Regions from separate parts of the Pseudomonas sp. MH9.2 genome, predicted to be linked through region 1. Evidence: predicted binding sites of a transcription regulator. Region 1 holds the regulator's gene; the other holds the start of a gene.
What was found. The regulator sigma-54, encoded in region 1, starts transcription at its own class of promoters, with help from an activator protein. The targets are predictions, from matches to a motif close to ANTGGCATNNANNTTGCTNT.
Positions count from the first base shown of each region.

Region 1 (8,832 bases):
CAAGGCCGCGAAGATAAACTGGTCGTTCTTGACGAACTACTTGCCCAACTCAATCTAAGCTATGAACAGGTCGCGTACTTGGGTGACGACCTGCCAGACTTGCCTGTCATTCGGCGCGTTGGCCTTGGCATGGCGGTCGCCAATGCGGCCAGTTTTGTTCGCCAACATGCCCACGGCATTACTCAGGCTCGCGGCGGCGAAGGCGCGGCGCGCGAATTTTGCGAGTTGATCCTTAGCGCTCAAGGCAGCCTTGAAGCGGCCCACGCCGCCTACTTATAGAAGTCATTTATGCTGAGTAAAAAGATTCGCCGGTTTTTGATTCTGGGCGTGCTTGCGCTGATGCTGGCGGCCGCAGGCTACTGGAACATCAGCCCTGAAACCTTTCTGGAGCAGCGGGCTGCACCCGTTGACCCGGCCGCCATCGACTTTTATGCGATGAATGCTCACAGCCTGCAGTTCCTGCCGGACGGCAAGCTTCAATACGACATGACCGCCGACAAGGTCGAACATGTGCAGATTTCCGACATCACCCTGCTGACCAATCCAGATCTGCAACTGTATCGCGGCGCCCTCTTTCCCTGGCATGTCCAGAGCAAGAAGGGAGAAGTGTCTCCCGGCGGCACCGAGGTCGAGCTCATCGATTCAGTACGTATCGCACGCACTGACGAAAAAAACCGGACAACGATTATTACCAGCAGTCGAATGACTGTATTCCCACAGAAGCAATATGCGCAGACCGAGCAAGCCGTTAGAATCGACGGTTTCGGCGGCGTATCCACTGGCACGGGTATGAAAGCGTATTTGAACGACGGCAGGATGCACCTGCTGTCCAACGTAAGAGGACAGTATGAGGCTCGTTAAAACCCTCCCTTTTTTGCTCGGTTTGGGCGCAGCACTGGGAAGCGTGAGCGCCTGGGCTTTGCCGACGGACCGCGATCAGCCTATTCATATTCAGTCTGACGATGCGCAACTCGATGACAAGCAGGGCATTGCCACCTACAAAGGCAATGTCATCATCACCCAAGGCTCCATGAAGATCACGGGCAACACCGTGACCATCACCCGGACGCCAACAGGTGAAGTCGACGTATTTACCGCCGTTGGCAATCTTGCTTACTACGAACAGAAACCTGCCGTCGACAAGCCTATCGTTCAAGCGTACGGCGTGACCATCCAGTACTTCGCCGCCCTTGACCGGATCATCCTGATCGACAAGGCCAAGGTCATCAACGACGGCAATACGTCCGAAGGCGAGAAAATCGTCTATGACACGACGAAACAAATCGTCAATGCCGGCCGCGCCAACGGAGCCAAGGTGACGGCACCACGTCCGCGGATCGACATGGTCATCCAGCCGAAAAACAAACCCGCACCGCAGAAGGCTCCGTAATGGCGACGCTTAAAGCCCAGCATCTGGCTAAAAGCTATAAGGGTCGCCAGGTTGTGCGCGATGTCAGTCTCTCGATCGAGAGCGGGCAAATCGTGGGGCTGCTTGGCCCTAACGGTGCTGGCAAAACCACCTGTTTCTACATGATCGTAGGTTTGGTCCAGGCCGATCAGGGTCGCGTCTTGATCGACGATCAAGACGTCAGCCATCAACCCATGCACGGTCGCGCACGCGCCGGGATCGGCTATCTGCCGCAGGAAGCCTCGATTTTTCGCAAACTGTCGGTTGCCGATAACATCATGGCGATCCTCGAGACCCGCAAGGAACTCGACCGTACAGCGCGTCGCAAGGAGCTGGAAAGCCTGCTGCAGGAGTTCCACATCAGCCACATACGCGACAACCTGGGCATGAGCCTGTCCGGCGGTGAACGCCGTCGTGTGGAAATCGCTCGCGCCCTGGCGACTTCGCCAAAATTCATCTTGCTCGATGAACCGTTTGCCGGTGTCGACCCCATTTCCGTCGGCGATATCAAGCAAATCATTTATCACTTGAAAGCCAAGGGCATCGGCGTACTGATCACCGATCACAACGTACGTGACACCCTGGATATTTGTGAAACCGCTTACATCGTCAACGACGGGCAACTGATCGCTGAGGGTGATTCAGAAACCATTCTGGCTAACCAACTGGTTAAAGAGGTTTACCTCGGCCATGAGTTCCGCCTGTAAGCTCTGCGGTGTTTCGCTCTTCATCGGCGACGGACGCTAGGGTGCAGTGCTGACAAGAACATTAATTGTCATCACGCTCTAGGCAAACACTTAGGTTTCAGGCATATAATTTGCTTAAGTTGGCGCTTCGGCGCCCTGTAGTGGATGGCGCATGTGCGCCGGCGAAATAAGGTGTTAAGCCCCTGCCATGAAACCATCGCTAGTCCTGAGAATGGGCCAGCAGCTGACGATGACACCGCAGCTGCAACAGGCCATCCGCCTCCTCCAATTGTCGACCCTGGACCTTCAACAGGAAATCCAGGAAGCGTTGGAGTCGAACCCTATGCTGGAACGCCAGGAAGAAGGCGACGACTTCGACAATGCCGATCCGTTGGCCGACAACATAGAGAAACCCAATCCTGACGTACAGGAACCTACCTACCAGGAGCCCGCCCCGACGGTGGACAACCTGGAAGAAGGCGACTGGAACGACCGCATCCCCAACGAGCTGCCCGTTGATACCGCTTGGGATGACGTGTATCAGACCAGTGCCAGCAGCCTGCCCAGCAGCAACAACGACGATGACGAATGGGACTTCACCACTCGCACATCGGCCGGCGAGAGCCTGCAAAGCCATCTGTTGTGGCAATTGAATCTGGCCCCCATGTCCGATACTGATCGGTTGATCGCCGTCACGCTGATCGACTGCATCAACAATCAGGGCTACCTGGACGAGTCGCTTGAGGAAATCCTCGATGCCTTCGACCCGGAAATGGATGTCGAATTGGATGAAATCGAAGCAGTACTGCACCGTATCCAGCAATTCGAACCCGCGGGTATCGGCGCTCGCAACCTGAGCGAATGCCTGTCACTGCAATTGCGTCAGCTCCCCGCGAAGACTCGCTGGCTGGCCGAGGCACAACGCTTGGTCGGAGACTTCATCGACCTGCTTGGCAGCCGCGACTACGCTCAGCTGATGCGGCGCATGAAGCTCAAGGAAGACGAACTGCGCCAGGTCATTGAACTGGTGCAGAGCCTCAACCCGCGCCCAGGCTCGCAGATCGAGTCGAGCGAGGCCGAATACGTTGTGCCCGACGTGATCGTGCGCAAAGACAACGAGCGCTGGCTGGTAGAGCTCAATCAAGAGTCCGTGCCCCGTCTGCGGGTCAACCCCCAATACGCAGGGTTCGTCCGCAGGGCCGACACCAGCGCTGACAACACCTTCATGCGCAATCAGTTGCAAGAGGCACGCTGGTTCATCAAGAGCCTGCAGAGCCGCAACGAAACGCTGATGAAAGTGGCCACGCAGATCGTCGAGCACCAGCGCGGCTTTCTTGAGTATGGCGACGAAGCCATGAAACCCTTGGTTCTGCATGACATCGCCGAAGCGGTAGGCATGCACGAATCGACGATTTCACGTGTGACCACGCAAAAATTCATGCATACCCCGCGCGGTATTTACGAACTGAAATATTTCTTTTCCAGTCACGTAAGCACCTCAGAGGGCGGAGAGTGTTCGTCCACGGCCATTCGCGCGATCATCAAAAAACTGGTAGCTGCGGAAAATCAGAAAAAGCCGTTGAGTGACAGCAAGATCGCTGGTTTACTGGAGGCACAAGGCATTCAGGTAGCTCGGCGCACGGTCGCTAAATACCGCGAATCACTTGGGATAGCACCTTCAAGCGAACGCAAGCGATTGATGTAAGGGTGGCCGTACGCCGTAGCGTTCCAGTGGTAGGCATTCAAGCCTGCCTCTTTATGTACTGGCAACGAAGGAGACGCTGTATGCAAGTCAACATCAGTGGACACCAATTGGAAGTGACCAAGCCCCTGCGCGAATACATCGAGCTCAAATTCAAGAAGCTCGAAGGGCACTTTGACAAGATTACCAATGTGCAGGTAACGATGGCAGTCGAGAAACTGAAACAGAAAATCGAAGCCACACTGCACATCCACGGTGGAGAGGTGGTCGCTAACGCAGAACATGACGACATGTATGCGGCAATCGACCTACTCACTGACAAGCTGGACCGACAATTGCTCAAGCATAAGGAAAAGCAGCAGAACATCCTGAAAGGTGCGACTGCTCGCTAACACCCACAACCCATGATCCGACTTGAAAATATCCTGACTGCCGGCCGTTCACTCGTGAACGTGCCGAGCAGCAGTAAAAAAAATGTTCTTGAGCAAGTTGCCAAACTGATCGGCCGTGAAACGGAGCTTGATTCGGACTTGGTACTCACGAGCCTTATTGCCCGCGAAAAACTCGGCTCGACCGGTTTCGGCAATGGCATCGCCATCCCGCATTGCCGGCTGGCGGGCTGCCCAATGCCCATCAGCGCCCTCCTGCACCTCGACACCCCCGTAGATTTTGACGCCATCGACGGCAGGCCTGTAGACCTGCTTTTTGTCCTTCTAGTCCCGGAAGCCGCCACCGACGAACACCTGGAGCTGCTGCGCCAGATAGCCAGCATGCTCGACCGCGCCGATGTGCGCGACCGCCTACGCAGCGCCCAAAGCGATGAAGCGCTTTATCAAGTGGTGCTGGACGTGCAGAACGGTCATTAATGATGCGCATGATCATCGTCAGCGGCCGATCCGGCTCCGGCAAGAGCACAGCACTGGATGTACTGGAAGACAACGGCTTCTATTGCATCGACAACCTGCCTGCAGGCCTGCTCCCGGAGCTGGCTGAACGTGCCCTGATTCATACCGAACTGGCTCAGCCGCTGGTCGCCGTGTCCATCGACGCGCGCAATCTGCCGAGCCATCTGTCGCGTTTTCCCGAATTACTGGAAGAGGTCCGCAGCCGCCACATCCAATGCGATGTGCTGTACCTCGACGCCGATGAAGAGACCCTGCTAAAACGATTCTCTGAAACCCGTCGTCGCCACCCCCTGAGCAGCACCAACCGCTCGCTTGCCGAAGCGATACGTGACGAGAGCAACCTGCTTGGGCCGATCATCGATCTGGCCGATCTGAAAATCAACACCACGCACCTGAACCTCTATCAACTACGTGACATGCTCAAACTGCGCCTGCTGAACAAGCCGGAGCCAGGCACCGCGTTTCTGGTTGAGTCGTTTGGTTTCAAACGTGGCATGCCAGTAGATGCTGATCTGGTATTCGATGTGCGCTGCCTGCCCAATCCCTACTGGAAGCCGGAGTTGCGCGAACTGTCCGGGCTCGACCAGCCCGTGGCCGATTATTTGGCGGCACAGCCGGATGTAGAAGAGATGTTCCAGGACATCTACGCGTACCTGAACAAATGGTTGCCACGCTTTGCAGCCAGCAACCGCGCCTACGTGACTATTGCCATTGGCTGCACCGGCGGGCACCACCGCTCTGTCTACCTGACCGAGCGCCTGGGTCAGGTCTTGCAACAATCCCTCAAGAACGTTCAGGTCCGCCACCGCGACCTCAGCTGAAAGGACCCTCATCGCGATGCCCGTTCGTCAAATCACTATCATCAACAAGCTTGGCTTGCACGCGCGCGCCGCCGCTAAATTCGTCGGCGTCGCCGGAAGATTCCCCTGCCAGATCAGAGTAGGTCGCGCGCCCGACAGCATGGTCGACGGCAAAAGCATCATGGCCGTGATGATGCTGGCAGCAGGAAAAGGCACCGATATCCACCTGCATACTGAAGGCGAAGACGAACAGGCAGCACTCGAAGACTTGATTGAGCTGATCAACAATCGGTTTGATGAAGGCGAGTGACAGCAGGCGACGGACCGTATTGACTCATTCGCGGGCAGGCCTGGAGCTATTAAAAAAATCTATGTGATTGGAATACGAGAGGTGAGCTTTCGTAAATCTGTAGACCCCAGGTCAAACCCAAACCTGCCGGAAGCCCGTGCCGGGCTTATTCGCAGACAAGTCAGCGCCTACCTCGACCGAGTTTACTGTGTGACAGTGCCGCGTATTGAGGCCGCTCGTACATTAAGATTAAGGCGCTTCGTGCAGCGAGCATGAAGCGCCTTTTTTAATGCAGATCAGCTACCCGCAACCGTCATGCGCTCGATCAACACAGAGCCTGTGCGGATATTGCTGCGCAGTTCGAGATCGCTGCCGACGGCGACGATTTGTTTGAACATGTCGCGCAGGTTGCCGGCGATGGTGACTTCCTGAACCGGGAACTGGATTTCGCCGTTCTCGACCCAAAAGCCTGCCGCGCCACGAGAGTAGTCGCCGGTGACCATATTCAAACCACTGCCCATCAACTCAGTGACCAGCAAGCCGCGACCCATGCGGCGCAGCAGCGCTGCCTGATCTTCCACACCGTGGGTGACGAACAGGTTATGCACGCCGCCTGAGTTGGCTGTACTCGGCAAACCTAGCTTGCGGCCTGAGTAAGTACCCAGAACGTAGGACACTAAATCGCCATTCTCCACAAATGGTTTGGCATAGGTTGCCAAGCCATCACCGTCGAACGCCGAGCTCCCCATGGCGCGCATCAGGTGCGGCCGTTCGTCGAGAGTCAGCCATTCAGGAAACAGGCGCTGCCCCATCGCTCCTTCCAGAAAGGATGATTTGCGATACAGATTGCCGCCGGAAATGGCGGACAAAAGATGGCCAAACAAGCTGCCCGCCAATTCCGCAGCGAACAACACCGGAACTTCACACGTCGGTACCGGGCGCGCACCCAAGCGGCTGGCCGCACGCTGTGCCGCGCGACGGCCAATGCTTTGTGCGTCCGCCAACAACTCGCCCTGGCGACTCACGTCGTACCAGTAGTCGCGCTGCATCTGCCCTTCGCCCTCGGCGATCATCACGCAGCTCAAGCTGTGGCGTGTCGAGGCAGAGCCGCCAACAAAACCGTGGCTATTGCCATACACGCGACACCCTTGATGGGTGTTGAGCGTGGTGCCGTCGGCATTTTTGATCCGGCTGTCGGCATCGAACGCCGCCGCCTCACAGATCAAGGCACGCTCAATGGCTTGTTCCGGGGTGATATCCCACGCGTGGAATAGATCAAAGTCTGGCTGTTCTTTAGCCATCAGCGCAGCGTCGGCGAGGCCGGAGCATTCATCTTCGGAGGTGTGTTTGGCAATCGCCAACGCCGCCGCTACGGTTTCGCGAATAGCGTCAGCGCCACTGGCGGAGGTACTGGCCGAGCCTTTGCGCTGACCGACATACAAGGTGATACCAAAGCCCTGATCGCGATTGAACTCGACAGTTTCCACTTCACGCTGGCGAACCGTGGTCGACAAGCCCTGCTCCAGGGACACCGCCACTTCACAGGCGCTTGCGCCCTGACGCTTGGCTTCGGCAATGATTTGCTCGACCTGTTCTTGCAGTGCAGGCAAGGCTTGCGGGCCTACGCTTTGAGCTGTACTCATGACTTTCTCCATCAAATTCTGCTTTCGGCACAAGCCGAATACCGACCGGGCCGGACAAGTGGCCCCTGACTGGTTATCATGGCGGCGTTTATTAGCGGACTGCCCCCATGGTTGATTCTTACGACGACTCCCTCGATGAGGGTAAAAGCAAAACTCAGGTCAAACGCGAGCTTCATGCTCTGGTTGACCTTGGCGAGCGCCTGACAACACTCAAGCCTGACTTGCTGGCGAAACTGCCCTTGACCGACGCGCTGCGCCGGGCCTTGGCCGAAGCGCCCAAGCACACCGCAAACATTGCGCGTAAACGGCATATCCTGTTCATCGGCAAGCTGATGCGCGATCAAGACCTGGACGCCATTTTGGTGTTGCTTGATCAACTTGATGCCTCCACTCGCCAATACAACGAACGTTTTCACGGTCTGGAACGCTGGCGTGATCGCTTGATCACAGGCACCGACGACGTACTCGAGAAGTTTGTCGGCGACTATCCGGAAGCAGATCGTCAGCAACTGCGTTCGCTTATACGCCAGGCCCAGCATGAACTTGCCCAAAGCAAGCCACCTGCCGCCAGCCGCAAACTGTTCAAGTACATCCGCGACCTGGACGACATAAAGCGCGGCCTGCGCTAGTGTTCAAGCACCGAATGAGTCGCACCCTGCGATTCATTCGGCGCAGTCTTTCAGGACCCCGTACCGCCTACCGTGATCGCATCGATCTTCAAGGTCGGCTGACCGACACCTACTGGCACTGACTGACCGTCTTTGCCGCAGGTGCCCACGCCGCTGTCCAACGCCAGGTCGTTACCGACCATCGACACTCGACTCATGGCTTCAGGCCCATTACCGATCAAGGTCGCACCTTTGACTGGCGCAGTGATTTTACCGTCTTCGATCAAATAGGCCTCACTGGTCGAAAACACGAATTTGCCGCTGGTGATATCAACCTGACCGCCGCCGAGGTTGGCGCAGTAGATGCCCCTCTTCACCGACGCGATGATTTCCTCCGGGTCGCTTTGCCCGGCCAGCATGTAAGTGTTGGTCATGCGGGGCATTGGCAGGTGCGCATAGGACTCGCGACGACCGTTACCGGTACGTGCCACGCCCATCAACCGAGCGTTGAGCTTGTCCTGCATGTAACCCTTGAGCACGCCGTTTTCGATCAGCGTGGTGCAGTGGGTCGGCGTGCCTTCATCGTCCACCGTCAACGAGCCTCGACGACCGGCCAGCGTGCCATCATCGACGATAGTGCACAGCTTGGACGCCACCATTTCACCCATTCGCCCGCTATACGCCGAGCTGCCTTTGCGGTTGAAATCGCCTTCCAGACCATGGCCAACCGCTTCGTGCAGCAGTACGCCGGACCAACCGGAACCGAGCACCACCGGCAACGTGCCAGCAGG
Region 1 covers NZ_CP133784.1:2,314,650-2,323,481, forward strand. The annotation lists gene kdsC (3-deoxy-manno-octulosonate-8-phosphatase KdsC) at 1-279, shown strand, start outside; gene lptC (LPS export ABC transporter periplasmic protein LptC) at 289-861, shown strand; gene lptA (lipopolysaccharide transport periplasmic protein LptA) at 848-1,390, shown strand; gene lptB (LPS export ABC transporter ATP-binding protein) at 1,390-2,115, shown strand; gene RHM55_RS10830 (RNA polymerase factor sigma-54) at 2,303-3,799, shown strand; gene hpf (ribosome hibernation-promoting factor, HPF/YfiA family) at 3,880-4,188, shown strand; gene ptsN (PTS IIA-like nitrogen regulatory protein PtsN) at 4,201-4,662, shown strand; gene rapZ (RNase adapter RapZ) at 4,665-5,522, shown strand; gene RHM55_RS10850 (HPr family phosphocarrier protein) at 5,539-5,811, shown strand; gene pmbA (metalloprotease PmbA) at 6,087-7,433, opposite strand; gene yjgA (ribosome biogenesis factor YjgA) at 7,541-8,062, shown strand; gene tldD (metalloprotease TldD) at 8,113-8,832, opposite strand, start outside.

Region 2 (8,832 bases), 1.3 Mb from region 1:
CCCTTCTCAGCCGCAGCCTGACTGACGTCTTTAAGTACCACCTCGATACCCGCCGACGCGCTCACGTAAGCAATGCCCGCGCCCATCATGCCCGCGCCTAACACGCCGACTTTTTTGGTCTGATGAACCGGAATACCTGTGGGGCGTGATCCACCGGCATTGATTTCATTGAGCTGAAACCAGAAAGTGCCGATCATGTTTTTCGCGACCTGACCGGTGGTGAGTTCGGTGAAGTAGCGTGTTTCGATGATCTGCGCCGTATCGAAATCCACCTGTGCGCCTTCTACAGCAGCACACAGAATTTTCTCGGGCGCCGGGAAACATCCCTGAGTACGGTTTTGCAGGATCGACGGCGCAATGGCGAGCATTTGCGCGACTTTCGGGTGTGAGGGCGTGCCACCGGGAATCTGGTACCCGGCCACATCCCACGGTTGTTTCGCGGACGGGTTGGCGCCGATCCACGCGCGGGCCTTGGCCAGCATGTCGTCGCGGTCGCTGGCGATCTGGTCAATCAGGCCTGCTTGCAGTGCCTGTTGCGGACCAATTTTCTTACCTTCGAGCAAATACGGCAGGGCTTTTTCCAGACCGAGCATGCGCACCATCCGCACGACTCCGCCGCCGCCCGGCAAGAGGCCCAAGGTGACTTCCGGCAGGCCGATCTGAACACTGCTGCTGTCCAGGGCAATGCGATGATGACAAGCCAGGCAGATCTCCCAACCGCCGCCCAACGCGGCGCCATTAATGGCGGCGACCACCGGTTTGCCCAAGGTTTCGAGCGTGCGCAGCTGTGCCTTCAGGTTCAGGACCATCTCGTAGAACCACTGTGCACGGGCCTTGTCGACCTGAATCAGTTCGTTGAGATCGCCACCGGCGAAAAAGGTTTTCTTCGCGGAGGTGATGATTACCCCGGCAATCGAGTCTTTCTCGGTGTTCAGTCGGGCGACGATGCTGGCCATGGCATCGCGGTACACCGCGTTCATGGTGTTGGCGGTCTGGCCGGGCATGTCGATGGTCAGGACGACAATCTGGTCCTGGCCCTTCTCATAATGGATGGCGTCAGTCATGGCGGAGGTCATAGAGAAATCCTGGTGAAGTCGGGAGACAGGCTTAATAGCGTTCGATGATGGTGGCAATGCCCATGCCGCCGCCGACACACAGTGTCGCCAGGCCATAGCGCAGCTGGCGGGCTTCCAGCTCATCGAGCAAGGTGCCAAGAATTGCGCACCCGGTTGCTCCCAGCGGATGGCCCATGGCGATTGAGCCGCCATTGACGTTGACCTTGTCGGCACTGATGTCCATGTCCTTGATGAACTTGAGCACTACCGAGGCGAACGCTTCGTTGACTTCGAACAGGTCGATATCCTCGACCTTCAACCCGGCGCGGCCCAAGGCCTTGCGCGTCGCTGGCGCGGGACCGGTGAGCATGATGGTCGGGTCGGCACTGGTCACCGCCGTCGCGACAATGCGTGCCCGAGGGCGCAGACCCAGCGCCAGGCCCTTGGCCGCGGAACCGATAAGCATGGCAGCCGCACCATCAACGATCCCGGAGCTATTGCCGGGGGTATGAACATGGTTGATGCGCTCGACATGGCTGTAGACCCGAAGCGCGGTGGCGTCGAATCCCATCTGGCCGATCATTTCGAAGCTCGACTTGAGCTTGCCCAACCCCTCCAGGGTCGAGTCGGCGCGAATGAACTCATCGTGATCAAGCAGCAGCGTGCCGTTCTGGTCTCTTACCGACACCAGAGATTTGTTGAACGAACCATCGGCGCGTGCACGGGCGGCTTTTTGCTGTGAGTACAAAGCATAGGCATCGACATCGCCGCGACTGAAGCCCTCCATCGTCGCAATCAAGTCGGCACCGATCCCTTGCGGGGTGAAATGGCAGTGCATGTTGGTCTGCGGGTCCAACGCCCAGGCACCGCCGTCGCTGCCCATTGGTACACGTGACATCGACTCGACCCCGCCCACCACCACAAGGTCTTCAAAGCCGGAGCGAATTTTCATCGCGCCCAGGTTGACCGCTTCCAGGCCCGACGCGCAAAACCGGTTGAGCTGCATCCCCGCGACGCTGACGTCCCAATCGGCGACCAGTGCAGCCGTTTTGGCAATGTCCGCGCCCTGATCACCCACCGGCGTTACGCACCCCAGAACAATGTCATCGACCTGACGGGTGTCCAGTTGGTTGCGTTGCTGCAAGGCAACAAGCAATCCCGCTATCAAGTTCACCGGCTTGACACTGTACAGCGCCCCACCCGGTTTGCCTTTGCCACGGGGCGTGCGTACCGCATCGAAAATCAAAGCTTCAGTCATGAGGTCCTCGGAGCGCAGTGGAAAGTGGGTTCCTGTACCGACACCTTAAACGTCACCCGAGCTGATTCAATGACCTAAGCGCTCATTAGGCTTGACCGCCTCGCTCAGACGAACGGTAGCTGACTAACATATCTGTATCGCAAGCCTTCAAAGCGTCTAGCAAAGGCAGTACTCGGAAGCTGGCGATGAGCCTTAGTACGTGCAATTCATATCGTCTCTTAAATGATACGAAATCGATCTAAGCCATACGTGACGCGGGTCCTAAGGTTAACCCTGTAACAGACGGACGCAAAAAAAATACAGTAGCAGTCTGAGTTGCCGGGTCTGCCGGGACACCTGTTCGCGTGTATCACCTTTGCCAGCTGCCCGATTCATGTACTACGAAATCGGAGAGCTTTAGTCGCTCAGGAATAACAACAAAAGGCAGTCAGCCATGTTTAAACATTCGAAAGTTCGTCAGGCGGGGCTTATTGTGTTCGCCACTACTCTTTTATTGATTGTGCCGAACATGACCCGTCTGTTCGGTTGAGCGTATCTTTGCCATGCCAAAGCAAGGTATTCGATACGCTGTCGAGTAAAGCGCATCTGTGCCAATCTTCCAGCCTGAATTGATGGAGATGGGTTTATGCGTCAGTGGTTAGCGTTCATACCGTTGCTCTGCTGCTTTGCTGTCAGCCACGCGGGCGTCGTCCAAGCCGCTCAATTGACCGTCGAGCTACCCGACGGGGTCCATATTTGGGACACCGCACAGCTGCTTAAGCATCCGCAAGCGCAGCAGATCCAAATCGCCGAAGATGTTTCCTATAAACGCGCCATGACCTATCGCGCAGTGCCAATGGCGGCGCTGCTTGGGGGCATTACTGCAAAGGATCATCTCCAGGCCGTGGCCACGGATGGGTTTGCCGCCGAGATGCCCGCAGGGCCTTTGCTTGAGAGCACTGGCGCACGCGCGTGGCTGGCCATCGAAGACCCGGCGGCTCCGTGGCCCACGCTGGGCGAAAACCAGCAAAGCCCCGGTCCTTTTTATCTGGTATGGACCGAACCGAAAGCCGGCAACATCAGCCCCGAACAATGGCCCTTCGCGGTCAGTAAAGTACGATTATTAGCGTCCGTGGCTGAACGTTTCCCAATGATGCTGCCGGACCGGGCATTGGCTGCCAATGATCCGATCAATCAAGGGTTTGCACTGTTTCAGAAAAACTGCCTGGCCTGCCATCGCCTCAACGGTGCCGGTGACTCGCAACTGGGTCCGGACCTGAATCAGCCGCACAGCCCCATTGAGTACTTTGCGGGGGACTACCTCAAGCTCTACATCCGAAACCCGCAAAGCCTGCGTCAATGGCCACAGGCAAAAATGCCCGCGATCTCTACAGCGGTGCTGTCCGAGGGTGAGCTGGATCAACTGATTGGCTATCTCAGGCACATGGCGCAACGCAGAACGGCAGCATCCCCGCTCTAAGCGCTGACGTGCCTGCGAAGAAGCTGACGCGGTGTGTCTGGCACACCGCGCTCAGGATGGTTACTGCTGCTGCACCAACAACATCGGCGAGACGAACACTTTGGCATGCATCTGCTCGCAGCCACCGCCACGGCGCATACCCCGTACCGGGCAGGCGTCGAGGTAATCCAGACCCACTGCCAGCTTGAGGTGACGCTCAGGCCGGGACAGTTGATTGGTCACATCGAAGCTGTACCAGGCGTCATCGATCCAGGCTTCCGCCCAGGCATGACTGGCCAGATGCTCGCTGTTTTCGCTATAGAGATAACCTGATACATAACGCGCGGGCACTCCCAAGCTACGGGCACAGGCCAGGAACGCATGGGTGTGGTCCTGGCACACGCCTGAACGGCCAGCAAACGCTTCAGCAGCGCTGGTATCGACTTCTGTCGAACCAGGGCTGTAGGTCATGTGTTGGTTCAGACCGTACATCAAGTCGATCAAGGCATTGCGGTCTTTGCGCGTGTGGCACTGCTTGAGCGCAAAGGCACGTATGGCTTCATCGGCTTCAGTCAGACGGGTGAAACGCAGAAATGGCAGCGCTGACTGGCTTTCATGCTCAGCCTCACGCTTCTCGTCGATTTCAACCTGGCCACGGGCACCGATAATGATCGCTTCGTGGGGCTCATCCAGCGTCAATACATGAAGGATATTGCCGAACGGATCGATCTGCGCACGCACCGGGCGCGGCAAGGTCAGCTGCCAGCTGAGTACCTGCTGGCGCTCGCTGTCGTGAGGTGTCAGACGCAAATACTGGATGCTGGCGCGGACCTGATCTTCGTAGTGATAAGTGGTCTCGTGGCTAATTGAGAGTCTCATGCAGCCTCCAGGTATGAAGTGTGGATAGCGTTACCCAATTGGGCCACTAACGGAATGAATTCATTCAGCCATTCATGCAGGCCTTCACCCAGAATTTCATCGATGCTGGTATAGCGCAGACGTGCGTCCAATTCGGCGGCCAAGCGCTGTGCCGGACGGCCATTGGTGCCTGGCAGACTCGCGAGGATCTGATCGAGCTCCTCCAGACAGGCGCGCAACGAGCGCGGGATGTCGGCACGCAACAGCAGCAATTCGGCGACCTGACGCGCACCCGGCGCGTCCCGATACAGCTCGGTGTACGCCTCGAACGACGACAAGGCGCGCAACAAGGCGCTCCACTGGTAGTAGCCGTGCGCCGAACTGTCAGAGATCGCTTCGGTATTTTTCCCGAGCACTTCGAGCATCTCGTAACGGGCGTCGAGCATGCGCAGGGTGTTATCGGCGCGCTCGATGAACGTCCCCAGACGGATAAAACGGAACGCATCGTGACGCATGATGGTGCCATAGGTCGCCCCCCGAAACAGGTGCGAACGCTCTTTGACCCACTCACAAAAACGGCTCATGCCGTAACGACTCAAACCCTGCTCGGCGATGCCGCGTATCTCAAGCCACGTGGCGTTGATGTTTTCCCACATGTCTGCCGTGATTCGTCCGCGCACCGCATGAGCACTGGCCCGAGCGGCACCCAGGCAGCTGTAAATGCTGGCCGGGTTGGTCGCATCCAGGGCGAAAAAATGCAACAAGCGTTCGGCGTGCAACTCACCGTAGCGCTCCAGATAGTCGTCCAGCGTGCCGGTAATCAACAGCGGCATGGCCATTTCATCCAGACCATCGCCGCGCCCATCCTGGGGCATCAGTGACAACGAATAGCTGACGTCGAGCATCCGCGCGAGGTTTTCCGCTCGCTCCAGATAACGCGACATCCAATATAAATCCGAGGCAGTTCTACTTAGCATTGGCAGGCATCCTTAATCCTCAACCACCCAGGTGTCTTTGGTTCCGCCGCCCTGGGACGAGTTCACCACGAGAGAGCCTTCACGCAGGGCTACTCGGGTAAGGCCGCCTGGGACTACTCGGGTTTCACGGCCGGAAAGAACAAATGGGCGCAAGTCGATATGGCGTGGGGCGATGCCGTTCTCGACAAAAGTCGGACAGGTCGACAGGCATAAAGTGGGTTGTGCAATGTACGCGTGGGGCTTGGCTTTCAGGCGGGCACGGAACACTTCGATTTCAGCTGCCGAAGCCGCCGGGCCAACCAACATGCCGTAACCACCCGAACCTTGGGTTTCCTTGACCACCAGTTCCGGCAGATGCGCCAGCACGTGGGACAACTCTTCCGGTTTGCGGCACTGCCAGGTCGGCACATTTTGCAGAATCGGCTCTTCATCCAGATAGAAACGGATCATGTCCGTCACATAGGGATAGATCGACTTGTCGTCCGCTACGCCGGTCCCGATGGCATTGGCCAGCACCACATTGCCCGAGCGATAGGCCGAAAGCAGGCCCGGGACGCCGAGCATTGAGTCGGGGTTAAACGCCAGCGGATCGAGAAACGCATCATCCAGACGCCGGTAGATCACATCGACGGCTTTAGGCCCGTCAGTGGTGCGCATGAAGACGCGATCATCACGCACGAACAGATCGGCCCCTTCCACCAACTCGACACCCATCTCGCGCGCCAGAAAGGCGTGTTCGAAAAAGGCACTGTTAAAGCGGCCAGGAGTCAGGACTACAACGCTCGGATTGTCGATGGGGCTGGAGCTTTTCAAGGTATCGAGGAGCATGTTCGGATAATGATCGATGGGCGCGATGCGCTGAGCGGCGAACAGCTCCGGGAACAGGCGCATCATCATCTTGCGATCTTCGAGCATGTAACTGACGCCGCTGGGTGTGCGCAGGTTGTCTTCGAGCACGTAGTAGGTGCCGTCGCCATCACGCACCAAGTCAACACCGGAAATATGCGAATAAAGGTCACGGTGCAGATTCAGGCCCTGCATCGCCAACTGATATTGCTCGTTGGCCAACACCTGTTCGGCGGGAATAATCCCGGCTTTGATAATCCGTTGATCGTGATACAGGTCGGCGAGAAACATGTTCAACGCCTTGACCCGCTGAATACAGCCGCGTTCCACAATCCGCCATTCGCTGGCAGGAATACTGCGCGGAATCGTATCGAACGGAATCAACCGCTCAGTGCCCTGGTCGTCCCCATACAGCGTGAACGTAATCCCGGCACGATGAAACAAAAGGTCGGCTTCACGTCTGCGCTGAGCCAAAAGCTCCGGCGGCGTCTCACCCAGCCAACGGGCAAACTCCCGATAATGCGGACGGACCAAGCCGCCAGCGTCATACATCTCATCATAAAAGGTGCGGATCATGCCGTACTCCTTGTCACCACGGACACCAAAGGCCTTCGCAAGGCCCGTGCCATCGGCATAAACGCTTTAATATCAAACAGTTGGATAAATCCCCTAACGCAACCGCACCATTCCTGTGCAGTAACCGCCCCAACTTATTCACCTACGCCTCATTGCGACGCGTCCTTCAATAACGCTATCTATTACCAGCATAGTCAGCGTTGATTTCACAGGTGTAATTTTGTTTCACAACCCACCCAACAATCCCTCTAACGGTTAGAACCTACAAACTAAAACCGGCTGACAAAAGGTCAGCCGGTAAGGGGATTGCAACGGGGACACCCTCGGGCGTTAATTAAAACGCTTGATTTCCTGAGTCACGCCCCACCCCTCGACCTCACCGTCCAGCGGTGTGATCACCGTTTGAAAGTCTTGCTCGAAATCATCGATCCCACCATAAGTGGCGTACATCACTTTGCTCAATTGAAGATGCCATGCCCCGTCATCACGGACGCTGACCTGCGCGTTCAAGGATTCCCCACGAAACTGCCCTGCCGCTTGCCGTGCCCGCTCCTCATCCGGGAAAACGGCATAAAACTCGATGGGATGAATACGTGCGAAATCAAAACCGCCCTCTTTCATGCGGCGCAGTACGTTACTGCTGATGTCCTCTTGATAGGCTGTGCTCATGAAACGTCCTCCTATGCAACGATAGATAGAGTTTCAACACTCCCAACGCGACCCGCCGATTGGTGGTCGCTCAGCAACAGATAGTCTGTCGCCAGGAGCCAAGCATGTAGCTGACAAGGCCAGATCTATCAGGTAGACCGGGCATCGACATGGAGGAAGCCAAAGCAAGCCAGCTTCGGCCTCATTTGCAGAGTAACCCTATCGGCCGTCCGTGCCAAATGGCAGATCAAGCAATGGCCAAAGGTATGATTCAAGGAGTTTCAGTGACCGAAATAATTTGCACACTGTGCAGTGCCTTCAGGGATTTTACCGTCGGCTCGGGTGCCCGGCCGTCAAGGTCGTTCAGATCAAGTTTATCAACCACAGGGTACAAAACCTCGCGTAGATAGTCTGCCGCTGTCTCCATATCAGGACGCTGCTCGCTGCCAAACTCTAGGCTTTGTCGGACGCCATCTTTATCAAGATAAGTAATGATCCACTGTTTCATCTATGTCTCCTCAGCGAAGCCGAAGAAAGCGGCTTACTTAATCTGGACCCTGAAAATCCAGTATTCGTTCCACTGTTTTGGCTGCCGGGCGGACAAAAAAAGAGACCGGTAAAGGTCTCTTTTTTAGTACGCCGCTCGCTTAGCGCGGCTTGCTGTCGACCACGCCCGCGGTATTCTCCATCAGGCTCTTGGTTGCGGTTTGCAGGAAGCTTTCCAGTTTCAGCCTTAGCTGTGGTAAATCAGCTTGTTGAGGCATCAGTTCGGCGTGGGGCTTGGCGCCCAGCTCATATTGGTACACGCGAGGTTCCATATCCTTGGGCTCGATCAGAATACGATCGCCAGTCACCAGGGCGACGGTCAACTCGCCCCCCGATGGTTTGATCACGCCAAAACCTTTATCGCCTTCAGGCAGGTTCAGCAAGTCACGACCCCAGCATTGGTTACGCGATTCGCCACCCAAACGCCCCATGATGGTCGGAACGATATCAATCTGGGTGCCGACAACACTGCTGCGCTGACCGAATTTCTCCTGGACGCCTGGGCCGATCATCAGCATGGGTACGTTAAAGCGACCAAGGTCCATTTCGGAGACTTGCTGATCGTTACCGAAACCGTGATCCCCGACGACGATGAACAGGGTTTCTTTGAAGTAAGGCTCTTTGCGCGCC
Region 2 covers NZ_CP133784.1:1,026,487-1,035,318, forward strand. The annotation lists gene RHM55_RS04675 (3-hydroxyacyl-CoA dehydrogenase NAD-binding domain-containing protein) at 1-1,064, opposite strand, end outside; gene RHM55_RS04680 (acetyl-CoA C-acetyltransferase) at 1,108-2,313, opposite strand; gene RHM55_RS04685 (cytochrome c) at 2,939-3,772, shown strand; gene RHM55_RS04690 (transglutaminase family protein) at 3,833-4,630, opposite strand; gene RHM55_RS04695 (alpha-E domain-containing protein) at 4,627-5,586, opposite strand; gene RHM55_RS04700 (circularly permuted type 2 ATP-grasp protein) at 5,599-7,008, opposite strand; gene RHM55_RS04705 (ribonuclease E inhibitor RraB) at 7,339-7,677, opposite strand; gene RHM55_RS04710 (hypothetical protein) at 7,928-8,164, opposite strand; gene RHM55_RS04715 (LTA synthase family protein) at 8,304-8,832, opposite strand, start outside.
Region 2: the regulator sigma-54 is predicted to act here: its motif matches at 7,043-7,062, upstream of RHM55_RS04700 (circularly permuted type 2 ATP-grasp protein).